3 regions of the Novosphingobium sp. 11B genome follow, and region 3 is predicted to be linked to each of the others. Evidence: riboswitches for the same ligand, from Rfam matches in the RefSeq annotation. Region 3 holds a riboswitch; each other region holds the start of a gene.
The links. Region 3 has a riboswitch for cobalamin ahead of ACYPYD_RS02455 (TonB-dependent siderophore receptor). Riboswitches for the same ligand answer to the same signal wherever they lie in the genome.

Region 1 (5,736 bases), on a different contig from region 3:
CGAAGCTCAAGGAACTGCAGGATCTGTTCTGGAAGGAGGCGGCGGCGAACAACATCCTGCCGATCCACGACTACAGCCAGGGTGCAGAGGGCCGTCCGACGCTTGGCGGCAACCGCACCGAGTTCACCTATCTCGCCCCGCTCAGCCATCTGAACGAGGACGCCGCGCCGCACACCATCGGCAAATCCTTCACGATCGACGCCGACGTGGATCTGCCCGCAGGAGCGCAAGGCGTGCTGGTGACGCAGGGCGGGCGCTTCGGCGGCTATGCCTTCTACCTGAAGGACGGGGTGCCGGTGTTCCACTACAATGCGGTGGGGACGGACCAGTTCACCATCCGCGCGGCGCAGCCGGTTGCGGCAGGTCACCATAGCCTGACTGCGGCTTTCCAAGCGGACAAGCAGGAGCTGGGCTCGGGCGGCACGCTGACGATCAGCATCGATGGTAAGCCGGTCGGCAGCGGGCGGATCGGGCGTACGATCCGGGGCTGGATGTCTCATACCGAGGGGTTCGACGTCGGCATGGACACCATCACCCCGGTAAACTGCGACTACACGATCGCGAGCAGCCGGTTCTCGGGGACGCTTCGCAAACTCGAGTTCAAGCTGAAGTAACTTTTATATGTGGGGCGATACCGCATTCGAAGCGCCGTTCCGCACTTTGGGCAAGATCGATCAGGGGCCGTACTTCGCGGTCAAGATGGAAGCTGGCGGGCTGGGCACTGCAGGCGGTCGCAAGACCAACGCTGAAGCTCAGGTTATCGGCTGGAGCGGCAACCCGATCCCCGGTCTTTACGCTACGGGCAACGCGATGGCGGCGGTGCTGGGCGACGTCTACGGCGGAGCGGGCGGCACATTAGGGTCAAGCATGACCTTCGGTTACATCGCTGGACGTCATTTGGGAGAGCATATTTCCAATCACTGAGATATCCAGCGCCGATAAGGGGAAGCAGATTGCTGATGCACTTTGCTGCCCGCGACTTGGCCCCATCTACGGCGAGCCATGGGCGCCATGATAAGAAACCGGACTTTCCGAACCTAGTAGCGAAAAATTGGCCGCTGAGCGGCCGGAAAGGGTCGGTTCATACGTAGCGATGAAAAGCTATTGCACCTTGTGCATGCGCTGGATCACTGTAAGGGCGGCTTTGCAATTGGTTTCCAACTGTAAAACATGATCGCGCCGGTGCCCCTGACGGGGCTTAATCGGGAATGCGGTGCGGGGGCTTGCCCCCAAATCCGCGGCTGTCCCTGCAACTGTAAGCGGGTAGCGCGATGCACTGGCCCTTTCGAAAGGGCAGCCACTGGGCTGCAAAGTCCGGGAAGGCGTGCATCAAGCCGTGACCCGCGAGCCAGGAGACCTGCCGGCGCACTGGTCGCTCTTGCCTTGGTCCAGGGGATGGTCACGGCACGGTTGTTCTTCCGTCTGGGCGACGAAGCTGTGCGGCTGGGGCTGCACGTGCGCGTGTCGCCGGGTGCCTGTTGCGCCCGCCCGTCGGCCCGCGTCGGTCGGCTGTCGTCGGCAAGCCCTATCCTCGTTTCGGTCCGGTGCACGAGGTGGGATGGCTGTGAGGGCGCAGGGAGAGGGAGTGATAAGGGGTTGGTGCCCCGATGCCTGGCATCCGATGGCGGCGGGCGATGGGCTGCTGATGCGGGTCAAGCCGCACCTTGGCCGGATGAGCGCTACGCAAGCGGTGGCCTTGTGCGAGGCGGCGCTGACGCATGGCAGCGGCCTGATAGACCTGACACGACGCGCCAACCTGCAGATCCGCGGTGTGAGCGAGGCGCAGTGGCCCGCTCTGCTGGAGTGCCTGTGTACATTGAGCCTTGTCGATCGCGATGGTGAGCGGGAGGGCCGCCGGAACATCCTCGTCGCTCCGGAATGGCAGGCGGGCGACGACACCGTGCGAATTGCGAATGAACTGCGTGACCGGCTGACGGAGTTCCCACAGTTGCCCGGCAAAGTCGGTTTCGTCATCGACGCCGGAGAAGTTTCGGCGGTGGCCTGCGAAGCGGGCGATTTTCGTGTAGAGCGCGGCTGCGATGGCACCTTGGTACTGCGTGCTGATGGACGTGCCGAAGGTGTGCGCCTCACTATTGGGAGAGAGGTCGATGCCCTGCTGGCGCTCGCCCGATGGTTCGTCGACAGCGGAGGCGTTCAGGCCAAGCGGATGGTCCAGCACGGCGCTCCTTTGCCTGTTTGGGCCATGGGCGATACGCGGCCAGCCTCTTCTCCCGCGTCGCTCGCACCGGGTGAGGGCCGCGGACACGTTGCTTATGGCCTGCCATTCGGTCGCATTGAAGCCCGGACTTTGCTGGCCCTGATGCAGCGCTTAGGCGTTACCGGGCTGCGCCTGACGCCTTGGCGAGTGCTCCTTGTCGAAGGTGCATCCTTGCTCGACGTTCCCGGCCTTTCGACTGACCCTGCCGACCCGTTGCTGCGCGTCGATGCCTGCCCCGGAGCGCCCACATGCCCACAAGCCAGCGTGGAGACGCGCGATCTGGCGCGCCAGCTCGCGCCGGTCGTGCGGGGGCGTCTGCATGTCTCCGGCTGCGCGAAGGGCTGCGCCAGTCCGCTGCCTGCCGATGTGACGGTGACGGGCCGCAGCGGGCGCTACGATCTTGCTTTCGGTGCCCGTGCCGATGCCGAACCGCTGTACCGAGGGCTGGACAGCGCCGAAATTCTCGCCCGCCTTGGAGCTTCCTGATGCCGCATGTCTACGAGAAGGACGGCGCCGCGATCTATCGCCAGTCCTTCGCCATCATCCGTGCCGAGGCCGATCTCGCGCGCTTCGATGCCGAGGAAGAGCCTGTCGCGGTACGGATGATTCATGCGGCAGGCATGGCGGGGCTCGAGGCGTATATCCGTTTTTCGGACGGTTTCGCCTTGGCTGCGCGCAAGGCGCTGGTCGCAGGCGCGCCGATCTTGTGCGATGCGCGCATGGTGTCCGAAGGCGTGACCAGAGCGCGTCTGCCTGCCGACAACCGGGTGATCTGCACACTGGCGAACCCCGAAGTGCCGGAAATGGCGCGCGTCATGGGCAATACGCGCTCTGCCGCCGCGCTGGAATTGTGGCGGCCGCATCTGGCAGGCGCAGTGGTGGCCATCGGCAATGCGCCTACGGCATTGTTTCACTTGCTCAACATGCTGCAGGACCCAGCTTGCCCACGCCCGGCGGCGATCATCGGCTGTCCGGTGGGCTTTGTGGGAGCTGCCGAATCCAAGGACGCCTTGTGGGCGGAGGCACCTGTTCCCTGCTGCATCGTCGCAGGTCGCCTTGGTGGCAGCGCTATCACCGTCGCCGCAGTCAACGCCCTTGCGAGCCGCGCCGAATGAGCGGGTCAGAGAAGTACGGGACGGTTCACGGCGTCGGCCTTGGTCCCGGCGCGGAAGACCTCATGAGCGTGCGCGCGGATCGATTGGTGCGCGGCACCCGGCAGATCGCCTATTTCCGCAAGAAGGGCCGCTCCGGCCACGCTCGCCGCATTGCGCAGGGTCTGCTGCGCGCCGACGCGGTCGAGATCGCCATGGAATACCCGGTCACCACCGAGATCCCACTGGCCGATCCGCGCTACAACGCCTGCCTTTCGGACTTCTATGCCGAATGCACCGACCGGCTGCTGGCGGCGACCCGCAGCGGTGAAGACGTAGTGGTGCTGTGCGAAGGCGATCCGTTCTTCTACGGATCGTTCATGCACCTTCACAGCCGCCTGTCGGGCCAGATTCCGGTGGAGGTAGTTCCCGGAATCACCGGCATGGCGGGCGCATGGAACGCCACGGGCGTGCCGATCACCTGGGGCGATGATGTGCTGACGGTGGCGATGGCGACGCTGCCCGAAGAGGAACTGGTGCGGCGCATCCGTGATACCGATGCCCTTGTCGTCATGAAGATCGGCCGCAATTTGCCCAAGCTGCGCCGTGCAGTAGCCGCAGCCGGGCGCGAGCAGGCCGCATGGCTCGTCGAACACGCCGCAATGCCGGGGCAGAGCGTAACGCGACTGGTCGATGCGCAAGAGGTCGCGCCTTATTTCTCGATCCTGCTGATCCACGGACAGGGGCGGCGTCCATGACAAGGGCTGTCGAGCAAGGATGGGTTGCCGTCGTCGGGCTAGGGCCGGGCAACGAGGCTTTGGTGACGCCCGAAGTGACCGCAGTTCTGGCCGATGCGACTGACGTGGTCGGCTACATTCCCTATGTTGCGCGAGTGGCCCCGCGTCCGGGGTTGACGCTGCATCCTTCCGACAACCGCGTGGAACTGGACCGGGCAGCGTTTGCGCTCGATCTTGCAGTGCGGGGGCGCAGGGTTGTCGTTGTGTCCTCCGGCGATCCGGGGGTTTTCGCCATGGCCTCTGCGCTGTTCGAGGCACTGGAAGCGGGGCCGCAATTGTGGCTTGACCTCGACATCCGTGTGCTGCCGGGGATTACCGCCATGCTCGCCGCTGCCGCGCGGGCCGGTGCGCCGCTGGGGCATGATTTCTGCGCGATCAACCTCTCCGACAACCTCAAGCCGTGGGGCGTGATCGAGCGACGCCTGAGATTAGCGGCGGAAGCGGACTTTGCCATGGCGTTCTACAATCCGCGATCGCGGGCAAGGCCGGAGGGCTTCGCAAGAGTTCTGGAAGTGCTGCGCGACGCCTGCGGCCACGAACGCCTCATCCTGTTCGCCCACGCAGTGTCTACGCCGGAGGAAACGCTGCGGATCGTCCCACTGGGGCAAGCCCGCGCGGATATGGCGGACATGCGCACCGTGGTGATCGTCGGGTCGAGCCGCACGCGATTGATTGAACGACCGGGGCCGCCGATTCTCTACACGCCGCGTTCGGTTCCGGACAATGGCGTATGACCGATCCAGTCGAGCACCTCTCCTGGGCGGAGGAACTCGGTGCGGGCGGGCAGCTTCGGCCGCTCGATCATCAGCACCGACAAGCCGAGATTGCGTGCGGCAACCAGCTTGGCCTCAGCGCCGCTGCCACCCGCGTTCTTGCAGACCACAAGGTCGATCGCATGGTCGCGCAGAAGGCGGGTGTCATTATCGACGGTAAACGGCCCGCAATCGACGACGAGGGTATGATGGGGCAGGGCAGGGGGCTGGCTTGGCGTATCGACGAAACGCAGCAGATAGTGGTGCTCTGGCCGGGCGCCGAAAGCCTCCACATGCATCCGGCCAAGGGCGAGCATAATCCGACGCGGCGGTCCGGAAAGGGCTTCGACGGCGCTGGCAATATCAGGCGTGCTGCTCCACTTGTCCCCCGGTGCCGTCTGCCAAACCGGACGGGTGAGCGCGGCATGAGGAACTCCCGCAAGACGCGCCGCCTTCAGAGCATGCACGCTCATTGTCGCGGCGAAAGGGTGAGTGGCGTCCACCAGATGTGTCACGCGATGTTCGCGCAAGTATGCGGCCAGCCCGGCCACGCCCCCAAAGCCCCCGATGCGCGTTGGTACGGGCTGGGCGCGCGGGTTCTCCGTGCGTCCGGCATAGCTCAGCATGACAGTAATGCCATGCTCGGCCAGCAGGCGGGCGAGGGCGCTCGCTTCGGTGGTGCCGCCCAGCAGCAGGATATTCGGCATGGCTGACACAAGCGCTTCCCCCTGGTTGACCATCGTGGGCATCGGCGAGGATGCGGCGGACGGACTGAGCGCGGCAGGCCGCAAGGCGTTGGAGCAGGCGGAACTGGTTATGGGCGCGGCCCGCCACCTTGCCCTGCTGTCGGGCCTTAGTGCGCCAAGCCGACAATGGCC
Region 2 (5,103 bases), on a different contig from region 3:
TGATCCGGGACCGCTGGCGGTCTTTAGATGCGACCTTGCTGGTCTGCGCTCATCGAAAGGTGGACTGTTCAAGGCCAGCGGTCCCGGATCAAGTCCGGGACAACGAGAGAATATGGAGAGCGACCTGTGAACTGGTGGACCATCGACGAAACCCATGACCCCGCTCGCAAAAGCTGGGTCGACAGCGCCGACGGCCACCGCGACTTCCCGGTCCAGAACCTGCCCTTCGGTGTGTTCTCAACCTCAGAAGAGACACCGACGCGGATCGGCGTGGCAATCGGCAACCAGGTCCTGGACATCCGGGCACTGGCCGCAGCAGGCCTCGTCCCCGCAAACCTCGCCGAAATCTGCAGCAATGCGGACATGGCCCGCCTGCTGGCCATTCCCGCGCAAGACCGCCGCGCCCTGCGCCATGCCCTCTCCGACCTGCTCTGCGACGAAGCCAGGCGGCCGGTCATCGAGCCCATGCTGCACCCGGTCGAAGCCTGCATGCTGCACCTGCCGACGCGCATCGGCGACTACACCGACTTCTATGTCGGTATCCATCACGCCAACAACATCGGCCGCCAGTTCCGCCCGGACAACCCGCTGCTGCCCAACTACAAGCACGTGCCGATCGGCTATCACGGCCGCGCGTCCTCGATCCGTCCCTCGGGTGTTCCGGTCGTGCGCCCCACCGGCCAGCGCAAACCGCCCGAGGCCGATGCGCCGATCTTCGCGCCGACTGCAAGGCTCGACTACGAACTGGAAATGGGCGTCTGGATCGGCCGCGGCAACGACCTCGGCGAGCCTGTTCCGATCACCGATGCTGCGCAGCATATCGCCGGTTTTTGCCTGCTCAACGACTGGTCCGCGCGCGATGTGCAGGGGTGGGAATACCAGCCGCTCGGCCCGTTCCTGTCGAAGAACTTCCACTCGACGATTTCGCCATGGGTCGTCACGCCCGAAGCCCTCGCGCCCTTCCGCGCGGCCCAGCCGCCCCGACCGGAAGGCGACCCGCAGCCCCTGCCCTATCTGTCTGACGCGGATGATCAGGCCCACGGCGCGCTGGGCGTCATGCTGCAGGTCCACCTGACCACGCAGGCCATGCGCAAGGCCGGGCTTCCGCCCCATCGCCTCAGCCACGGCCCGGCGACCAACATGTACTGGACGGTGAACCAGATGGTCGCGCACCATGCATCCAACGGCTGCAACCTGACGCCCGGCGACCTGCTCGGCACCGGCACGATTTCCGCTCCCGAGCGAGAGGGTTTCGGCAGCCTCATGGAATTGTCGCAGGGCGACAAGTCGCCCCTCACCTTGGCCAGTGGCGAGACCCGCACGTTCCTGGAGGACGGCGACGAAATCTCCATCACCGCCACCGCCGCCGCTGACGGCTTCGTTTCCATCGGTTTCGGAGAATGCCGCGCCCGCATCCTTCCGGCACGCTGAAACCAACACTTGCGCCCACCCCTGCCTCCCGGTATCCGCCGGGAACAAGATCGCGCCGGTGCCCCGCAAGGGGCTTAAAAGGGAAGGCGGTGGGAACGGTTCGCCGTTCGAATCCGCAGCTGTCCCTGCAACTGTAAGCGGCGAGCGCGATGCACATCGCCTGTCCCCAGCGGGACGGGCAGCCACTGAGGCCGGACGCTGCGACATGCGAGGCTTCGGGAAGGCCGTGCATCAAGCTGTGACCCGCGAGCCAGGAGACCTGCCGGCGTCTGGTCGCTCTTGCCTTGGTCCAGGGGATGGCCGCGGCACGGTTCACCGTCTGAGCGACGACACGCATGCGGCCCGGGGCCGCGGCGGAGCAGGTCGCCGGGCGTCTTCGCGCCTGTCCGTCGCCCCTGCCCCGCGCCGGCGCGAAAGCGCCGGTACGCCCCGCCGCGAGAAGTCGCCGGCGCGGGAGTTGAGAGCCTTGAGCAAAGTACCCACCACCGTCATCACCGGCTTCCTCGGCGCCGGCAAGACCACGCTGATCCGCCACCTTCTGCAGAACGCAAAGGGCCGCCGCCTCGCCCTCGTCATCAACGAGTTCGGCGACGTCGGCGTCGACAGCGAACTGGTCAAGGGCTGCAACGACGAAGCCTGCCCCGAGGACGACATCCTCGAACTCGCCAACGGCTGCATCTGCTGCACCGTGGCCGACGACTTCCTGCCGACGATGCAGAAGCTGCTGGATCGCGAGACGCCGCCCGACCACATCATCATCGAAACCTCCGGCCTCGCGCTGCCCAAGCCACTGGTCAAGGCCTTCCAGTGGCCTGACATCCGCACCCGCGCGACGGTGGACGGCGTGATCGCCCTGATCGACGCCGATGCCGTCGCCGCCGGTCGCTTCGCCACGGACGAGGAAGCCCTCGCCGCCGCCCGCGCCGCCGATCCCAACCTCGACCACGACAGCCCGCTCGAGGAACTGTTCGAGGAACAGCTGGGCTGCGCCGACATGGTGGTGCTCAACAAGACCGACCTCGTTGATGCGGACGTGCTGGCCGAAGTCGAGAAGACCGTCGCCGCCGAGACGCGCCCCGGCGTCAAGATCGTGCGCGCGGACCACGGCGCGGTGGATATCGCCGCGCTGCTCGGCATCGTCGCGGCGGCCGAGGACGACCTCGACAGCCGCAAGTCGCACATCGACGGCCTGGCCGACGATCACGACCATGACGACTTCGACACCTTCATCCTGAACGGCGGCGAAGTGGCCGATCTCGACGCGCTGCTGGTAGGCCTGAAGGAACAGATCGCCGCGCACGACGTGCTGCGCGTGAAGGGCATGGTCGCGCTGGCGGGCAAGCCCAGCCGCCTCGTCCTGCAGGGCGTCGGCCCGCGCATCCAGCACTTCTTCGACCGCGCGTGGAAGCTCGAAGAACCGCGCCGCACGCAGCTGGTGGTTATCGGCCAGAAGGGGCTGGACCGCGCGGCCATCGAAGCCGCGCTGGCGGGTGTGCTAGGTTCGGTCCCGGCGTAAGCACAACCATGTACCCCAACCTTCGTCATTGCGAGCGTAGCGCGGCAATCCAGAGCCGCGCAAACCGCCCTGGATTGCTTCGCTGCGCTCGCAATGACGAGCGGTGGGGAGGCGAACCGGCGTTGAACGAAGATCTGCGGCTTCCCCCCCTCCTCCGTCATTGCGAACCCGCGCAGCGGGTGAAGCAATCCAGGGCGGTTCGCACTGCCGTCAGCCCGGCGAGCGCCGCCTGATGCACCTGCTTTCCGCCACCCCGGGCACGATCTCCAACGGCGAGGAGGCGATCGACCTCGACCAGCCGCCGGGCGACGTCGTCATCCTGACGGTGGCGGACAGCGAACTCGCCTGCTTCGCCAAAGCGGCGGCAGGGCTGCCGGAGGGCGCGCCGAGCGTCCGCCTCGCCAACCTGCTGCAGTTGCGGCACCCGTATTCGGTCGACCTTTACGTCGAGAAGGTGATCGCCCACGCAAAATTCGTCTGCGTGGTGCTGCTCGGCGGCAAGAGCTACTGGCCCTACGGCATCGACGAAATCGCGCTGATCGCCCGCGAGAAGGGCATCGCCTTCGCCGCCATCGCCGACGGGCGTGAGGATGATCCGACGCTGACGGTCGCCTCCACCCTCCCCGCCGAGACGGTCGAGCACCTCCGCGACTACCTGCGGCAGGGCGGCAGCGCCAATGCCCTGTCGTTCCTGCGCACCGCCGCAAGGCTGATCGGCGCGGACTGCGGCCAGCCGGACGATCCGGTGCCGGTGGCCGACGCCGGGCTCTACCTGCAAGGCGTGGATCGGCCGAGCTTGGCCGACTTGCGCGCATCATGGCGCCCCGACGCCCCTGTCGTGCTGCTGGTATTCTACCGCGCGCTGATGATCGCGGGCACGCTCGACGCCGTGGACGCGATGGTCGCCGCATTGCAAATGCGCGGGTTCAACGTCGCCGCCGTCCATGTCCGCGCGCTGCGAGAGCCTTTCGCCATCGACTGGCTCGGCGGCCTGATGGCCGAGATCGCGCCCGACGTGATCGTCAATGCCACCAGCTTCGCCTCCTCGTCCTCGGGCGAGCCGCGCGTCGGCGGGGTTCTCGAACGCGCCGACTGCCCGATCCTGCAGGTCGCTTTCGCGGGTGTCGAGGAAGCGGACTGGCAGGCCGCCGCACGCGGCCTCGGCCCGCGCGATCTGGCGATGAACGTGGCGCTTCCCGAACTCGACGGCCGCCTGTTCACCCGCGCCGTCGCCTTCAAGGCCGCCGAACGCTTCGACGAAGTGACGAAGTGCGGCATCGTCGTCCCCCGCGTCGCGCCCGATCGCGTGGCCTTCGTAGCAGACCTCGCCGCCAACTGGGCGAGCCTGCGCCGTACCGTGCCCGCGCAGCGCAAGGTGGCGCTGGTGCTCGCCAACTATCCCAACCGCGACGGGCGGATCGGCAATGGCGTCGGCCTCGACACGCCCGCCAGCGCGGCCTCGATCCTCTCCAGCCTTCGTGCCGCCGGATACGATACCGGCGGCGCGCCCGAGGACGGGCAGGCGCTGATGCGGCTGATGACCGGCGGGGTGACCAACGACCTCACATCACTGGATCGACCCGGCGAGATTTCGCTGCCGCTGGCCGACTACGAAGCCGCCTTCGCCGGAGTGCCCGAAAGCGCACGCAAGAAGATGCTGGAGCGCTGGGGTGCGCCCTCTGCCGATCCCTTCGTGAAGGACGGCGCGTTCCGGCTGGCAGTCCACCGCTTCGGCAATGTCTGCGTCGCCGTGCAACCGGCGCGGGGGTACAACATCGACGCCAAGGAAACCTACCACGACCCGGCGCTGCCGCCGCCGCACGCCTACCTCGCCTTCCACGTCTGGCTGGGGCGGCGGTTCGGCGCGCAAGCGCTGGTGCATGTGGGCAAGCACGGCAATCTCGAATGGCTGCCCGGCAAGGCGATCTCGCTCTCTGCGACATGCTTCCCCGAGATCTGCGCCGGGCCGCTGCCGCAGCTCTACCCCTTCATCGTCAACGACCCCGGCGAGGGCACGCAGGCCAAGCGCCGCATCGGTGCAGTCATCATCGATCACCTGACGCCGCCGCTGACGCGCGCGGAAAGCTACGGGCCGCTCAAGCACCTCGAGGCGCTGGTGGACGAATACTACCTCGCCGCCGGGATGGACCCGCGCC
Region 3 (5,736 bases):
TGATCGAAGAGGCGCATCACAGGCCGACCGTGATGCTGGCGACCGCACTCAAGGGCGCGCCCGGATACAGATTGCTGCCGAAGCCGCGCTCGGCGTACTTTTTGTCGAACAGGTTGTTGACGTTGACCTGCAGCTTCACGTTTTCGGCCAGCGGGTAGTACGCGAGCAGGTTCACCGTGGCGTAGGGCCGGATGTATGGCGCGGTGGCCGCCGTGCCGGCTATGCGTCCGCCCAGATAGGTGACGCCCGCACCGGCACCCAGACCCTTGAGGGCGCCGTCCTGAAACTCGTAGACATTGAGCAGGCTGGCCGAATGGCGCGGCGTGTTGGGAAGCCGCTGCCCGAGCGGCAGGCGGTTGTCCTTCGTCACCTCGGAATCGGCGAAGGCATAACCGCCCACCACGCGCCAGGCGCGCGTGATGTTGCCAGTGACGGAGATGTCGATGCCCCGGCTGCGCACTTCGCCTGCAGCGATGCTGTAATCGAGGTTGTCCGGGTCGGTCGTGGCGACATTCTGCTTGGTGGTGTGGAACAGCGCCGCCGTCGCGCTCAGCCTGCCGTCCAGCAGTTCGAGCTTCACGCCCGCCTCGTAGCTGGTGCCCCGCTCGGGATCGAGCACGTTGCCGTTCGCATCGGCCGCCGTGTTCGGTTTGTTGGAGCGCGCATAGCTGCCGTAGAGCGATACCTGCCGGTTGAGCACGAAGACCGTGCCCAGACGCGGGGTGAAGACCGTCTGCTTGAAGGCGGAAGTCACGCCGTTGCGCAGGTTGAGGTTGTCGCTTTCGAAGCGTTCAAGCCGCCCGCCGACCAGCACTTTCAGCCAAGGCAGCAGCGATAGCTGATCTTGCGCATACCCGGCGAAGGTGCGCGTCTGCGTGCGGATGCTGGTGAAGCTGCCGTTGAGCGGCGGAATGGCCGATCCGTAGACCGGGGCGAAGATGTCGATCGTGAAGGGCGAGAGCGTCGGGCTCGAATTGCGGATCACCTCGGTATAGTGAAACGCCTCGAATTCGGCGCCCAGCAGCATTTCGTGCTCGATCGTGCCGGTGGCGAATTTGCCGGTCAGGTTGACCTGCGCATCGAGATCGCGCCATCGCAGCGTCCGTTCGCTGTAGGTGCGAACCAGGGTGCGGCCATCGGCCCGCACGCTGGATGCCTGGATGCCAGGGCCGCCCAGCTCGCCGTTGTAGTACTGCATCCCCGCGCGCAGCTGCCAATCGCGGCCCAGCTTGTAGTCGGCGACGATGTTGCCGAGCCCATTGCGTACGCGCCAGCGGCCGACCGACGGCTCCCCGAAGAACCGGGAGGAAGGGATAGCGATGTCCATCTGGGTACGGAAAGCTGGATTTCCGCGATCGAGCGGGGTCTTGACCTGCACGAACTCGCCGCCAAGCGTGAATGTCAGATCGGAGGACGCATCCCAGGCGACCACCGGGGCAACGACGATGCGGTCGGACTGGATATGGTCGCGGAAAGTGTCGCCGCCTTCCACCGCTGCGCCAAGGCGATAGCGCACGGTCTGGCCGCTATCGACAGGGCCGGTGGCGTCCACCGTGCCGCGCCATCCGCCGAAGCTGTCAATCCGCCCGCTGACCGTCTGCGCCGTCCGCTCGGCAGGCGCGCGCGAGACGATGTTGAAGGTGCCGCCCGGATCGCCGCGGCCATAGAGTAGCGCCGCCGGTCCACGCAGGACATCCACGCGCTCCACCGCGATCGAATCTGGGGCGGGTGGATAGCCACGGTTCATCGGGAAACCGTTGCGGAAATACTCTGAGGAGGTGAAGCCGCGCAGATTGTAGTCGGTCAGGCCGGTGCCGCCGAAGTTGTTGCCCCGCGTAATGCCGCCCGCATAAGCCAGCACGTCCTCGACGCGGTTGGCCTGAAGGTCGTCCACTACCTGCCGCGTCAATGCCGTCACCGATTGCGGCACTTCAAGGAGCGGCGTGTCGGTGCGGGTCGCACTGGTGGAGCGGGTGGCGTTGTAGGTGCCGCTCTTGCCCGTGACGACGATCGGATCGTCAGCGCTCTCGGACTCGGCGGCTTGTGCCAGCATGGGGACCGGGATCAGCGCAAATGCGCCAGCAAGCAGTCCGGCCTTGGTCGTCGGTTTCAAGTCATTCCCCCCGGGGCGTCGAGCAGCACCAGGCGGGAGGCGTCCGCGCGAACGGTCGGCACGCACGGCAGCCGGACACCCCAAAAGGCGGCCGACGCACGACACCGATGCGGCCCCCCGCCGCATTCTCGTCGCTCAGACGGAGAAAACTGACCGTGCCGAGACCATCCCCTGGGTCAGGCAAGAGCGACCAATGCTTCGGCAGGTCTCCTGGCTTGCGGGTCACAGCTTGATGCACGGCCTTCCCAGGCCTCGCAGGAGTTAGCGTCCGGCCCAGTGGCTGGCGGCGCGGGCCTTGCCCGTCCGCACATGTACATCGCGCTCGCCGCTCACAGTTGCAGGGACAGCCTCGGATTCGGGCGAGCCGAGAGTATCGGCCCATCCTCACCGCGTTCCCTTTTAAGCCTTTCTCAAGGCACCGACGCGATCAGCCCGGCTGCCGAAGCGGCCGAACACGACGGGCGTTATCCGGATTGATGTCAATTCGCAATAGCAGATCTATTGGTCAAGGCGTTCGAAGCCGACCCTTTGTGGACGTTCAGGGGCCAAATCCCCATGCTCAGGTGCAGACGGTCTGGTTCCGGCAGCTCGCAACCCTCCCCTGTCATGAAAAAGTCTAGATGTCCTTAGCCCCTACTCTTCAGCAGTCTTTCCTCCGCGCTGTGCTCCGCAGAAGGGCTTCGGTTGCTGGGATTGTCACAGGGCCTGTTCGTTAGACAACGCAAGACCGAGCTAAAAGCGAACGACGCACAAGACTGGCATGCGATCCATCTGGACAACAGCCGTTTTAGTACGATAGCAAGGCGTACAAACGGGGGTGTATCATTTCAATTCGTCGACTGCTGGTCGTGGCGATGCTGGCGGGCATCGCGACCAGCGCGGGCGCGCAGGTCCAGGGGGCCCTGACCGTGCCGGTTTCCGCGCCTGACCATCTCTCGGCCGCGCAAGTGTTCGCGCTGGCCGGGCGGGCGCGTGATCGCCGCGATTTCCCCACTGCCGAAGTCGCCTATCGCGCACTGACGCAGGATGTCGACCTCGAGGTGCGCACCGAGGCGCGCTTTCGCCTTGGCCTGATGCTGGCCGACGATCTCGGGCGCTACGGCGATGCCGCGCTCGAATTCCGCCGCATCCTCGACGACAAGCCGGGCGCCGCGCGTGTGCGCCTCGAACTGGCGCGAATGCAGGCGATGCTCGGCAACATGGGGGCGGCCCGCAAGGAACTGCGCGCGGCTCAAGCCGCCGGACTGCCTTCCGCAGTGGAGCAGCTGGTGCACTTCTACTCGCGCGCGCTCAACGCCCGAAAGCCGCTGGGCGGCTCCGTCGAGGTCGCGCTGGCGCCGGACAGCAACATCAACCGGGCCACGCGGTCCGACACCTTGGGCACCGTGATCGGCGACTTCTCGCTCGACGAGGATGCCCGCGCGAAGTCGGGCGTGGGACTTGCCCTTCAGGGCCAAGGCTACTTTCGCCTCGGCATCGAGCCCGGCGCCGATCTGCTGGTGCGCGCTTCCACGGGCGCGACGCTCTACCGCGAGAAAGACTTCAACGACGTCACCGTCGCGATCCAGGCCGGGCCGCAATATACCTGGGGCAGCAACCAGCTGACCGTCTCGGCGGGCCCGGCGCGGCGATGGTTCGGGGGGCATCTGTTCAGCACCACGATCGGCGGCGGCGTCAGCTGGCAGCGGCCGGTGGGCAAGCGCGGGCAAGTGCGGCTCGACGGCAACATCGCCCATGTCACCAACCGACGCAACGCGCTGCAGACGGCGGACGACTTCACGCTTTCGGCGAACTTCGACCGCGCCTTCAGTGCGCGCTTCGGCGGCGGCGTGCAGGCTTTCGGCTTCCGCGAGGCGGCGCGCGATCCGGGGTACTCGCTGGCGATGGGCGGAACCTCGGCCTACTTGTTTCGCGAAATGGGCCGCACGACGCTGGTGGGCACGCTGGCCTACAGCCACCTGGAATCGGACGCGCGCCTGTTCCTCTACCCGAACCGCCGGGTCGAGGACCGCTACAGCGCCAGCATCGCTGCTACCTTGCGGGCGCTGCACCTTGGCAGCTTCGCGCCGCTGGTGCGCCTCAAATGGGAGCGCAACCGCTCCTCCATCGAGATCTACGACTATCGCCGCGTCGTCGCCGAGTTCGGCGTCACTTCGGCATTCTAAAGGGGGAGGGCTCATGACTTCAATTCCAACCGCACGCAATTCGGCGATCGTTTCGCTGACCGCGCTGAGCCTCGCACTGGCGGCCTGCGGGGGCGGAGGCGGCAGTACCAACAGCACGCCCCCACCCCCACCCACGCCAAGCCCCGCGCCCGCGCCGACCCCGGCGCCGTCTCCAACGCCTACTCCGGTGCCAACTCCGACTCCCACGCCAACCCCGACCCCGCCCCCCACGCCTACTCCCGCGCCGGAGCCAACGCCCACCGCCGGAAATTCATCGCTTATCAATCCCAGCATCAGCGAAGTCTTCAGCACGGATGCCGGCACCGTCTCGGCTCTGTATCCCGGTGCGGGCACAAGCCCGGAGGCCAAGGGACGCACCACGTTGACGATCGCCTATGATGCGGCCAACGGCAGCTATACGATCACAGCGCCGCATGCATCGCAGACCTTTGGGATGGCGGACCGGGCAGCCGTCAGCGATGATGCCCGGATGGCTCGCTACGTGAAGACCCAAGGGACCATCACCGACAGCCTGGCCCTCACCAAAGCGGGCGAGAGCGGAATCCTCACCTATCGCTACGTCGGGGGCGGCATTCAGCGTCGCACTGACACGGCAGAAGGCATCCAGAACAATCGCCTGAACGTGTTCACTTATGGTGTGCGAACGGCAAACGGCGCCGTTCCTGGGACAGGAACCGGCAGCTTCGCATTCGACGTCATCGGCATCGAGGCGGGAGACCAAACCCTCATCAGGTTCGATGGCAGTGGTATCATGAACATCGACTTCGCATCGGCCACGCTAAAAGGGAGCGGCCTCAAGACATCGCGCATTCCGAGCCTGAACGGGTACTACGTGCCAAGCCAGTCGGCCTTCACCCTGGATGGTCGTTTAGGCGTCGGCGAAAACGTACTGACCGGTTCGATCAGCTTCAACGATGCCGCGGCTGTCCTTGAGGGGCGCTTCTACGGTCCCGCAGCCCAAGAGGTAGGCGCCACGTTCCATGGTGCCAATTCGCGCGACCAGATAATCTCCGGCGTGCTGCTCGGCAGATCGGGCAACGTTGCCTCCGAGTATGAAACGCTCGTTGATCTTGTCACTCCCGTGTCGCTACAGCTCCATTCGACGAGCATTGTCTTTACGTCCAATGTCGGCACCGGCGACTATGGCGATGTCGCGTTCGGCGGCGGCGGCCAGACCGAATTGTTGGCGGCTACCGATCCTCGTTCGTACAAATACTTTTATGACTTGAACGATGGCAACCGCGTGGCAGCGCAGTCGGATGCGCGCTTCACAACTTACGTGCCGACACCCGGGCAGACCTATCGTATCTACAACCCCGGCCGGGGCAACGACGAACTCGCGCTCACGTATACCGGCTTCGGTCTCAGGGATGTCCGCATCGCGGGCAGCCGGCCGATGAACGAGGCCTTCGTGTTCGGCCTCGAAACGGGCTTCCT

Region 1: linked by a shared signal. The riboswitch ahead of ACYPYD_RS04455 (cobalamin biosynthesis protein CobG) and the one ahead of ACYPYD_RS02455 (TonB-dependent siderophore receptor) in region 3 are both predicted to bind cobalamin.
Region 2: linked by a shared signal. The riboswitch ahead of cobW (cobalamin biosynthesis protein CobW) and the one ahead of ACYPYD_RS02455 (TonB-dependent siderophore receptor) in region 3 are both predicted to bind cobalamin.

Annotation. Positions count from the first base shown of each region.
Region 1 is NZ_BAAILP010000055.1:1,136-6,871, forward strand. It holds partial or broken gene ACYPYD_RS04445 (sulfatase-like hydrolase/transferase) at 1-614, shown strand, start outside; gene ACYPYD_RS04450 (FAD-binding protein) at 661-924, shown strand; cobalamin riboswitch at 1,164-1,379, shown strand; gene ACYPYD_RS04455 (cobalamin biosynthesis protein CobG) at 1,622-2,704, shown strand; gene ACYPYD_RS04460 (precorrin-8X methylmutase) at 2,704-3,333, shown strand; gene cobI (precorrin-2 C(20)-methyltransferase) at 3,330-4,067, shown strand; gene cobJ (precorrin-3B C(17)-methyltransferase) at 4,064-4,840, shown strand; gene ACYPYD_RS04475 (cobalt-precorrin-6A reductase) at 4,804-5,565, opposite strand; gene cbiE (precorrin-6y C5,15-methyltransferase (decarboxylating) subunit CbiE) at 5,564-5,736, shown strand, end outside.
Region 2 is NZ_BAAILP010000056.1:419-5,521, reverse strand. It holds gene fahA (fumarylacetoacetase) at 127-1,431, shown strand; cobalamin riboswitch at 1,471-1,712, shown strand; gene cobW (cobalamin biosynthesis protein CobW) at 1,898-2,947, shown strand; partial or broken gene cobN (cobaltochelatase subunit CobN) at 3,180-5,103, shown strand, end outside.
Region 3 is NZ_BAAILP010000032.1:26,859-32,594, reverse strand. It holds gene ACYPYD_RS02455 (TonB-dependent siderophore receptor) at 17-2,053, opposite strand; cobalamin riboswitch at 2,297-2,551, opposite strand; gene ACYPYD_RS02450 (surface lipoprotein assembly modifier) at 2,968-4,278, shown strand; gene ACYPYD_RS02445 (HupA family protein) at 4,661-5,736, shown strand, end outside.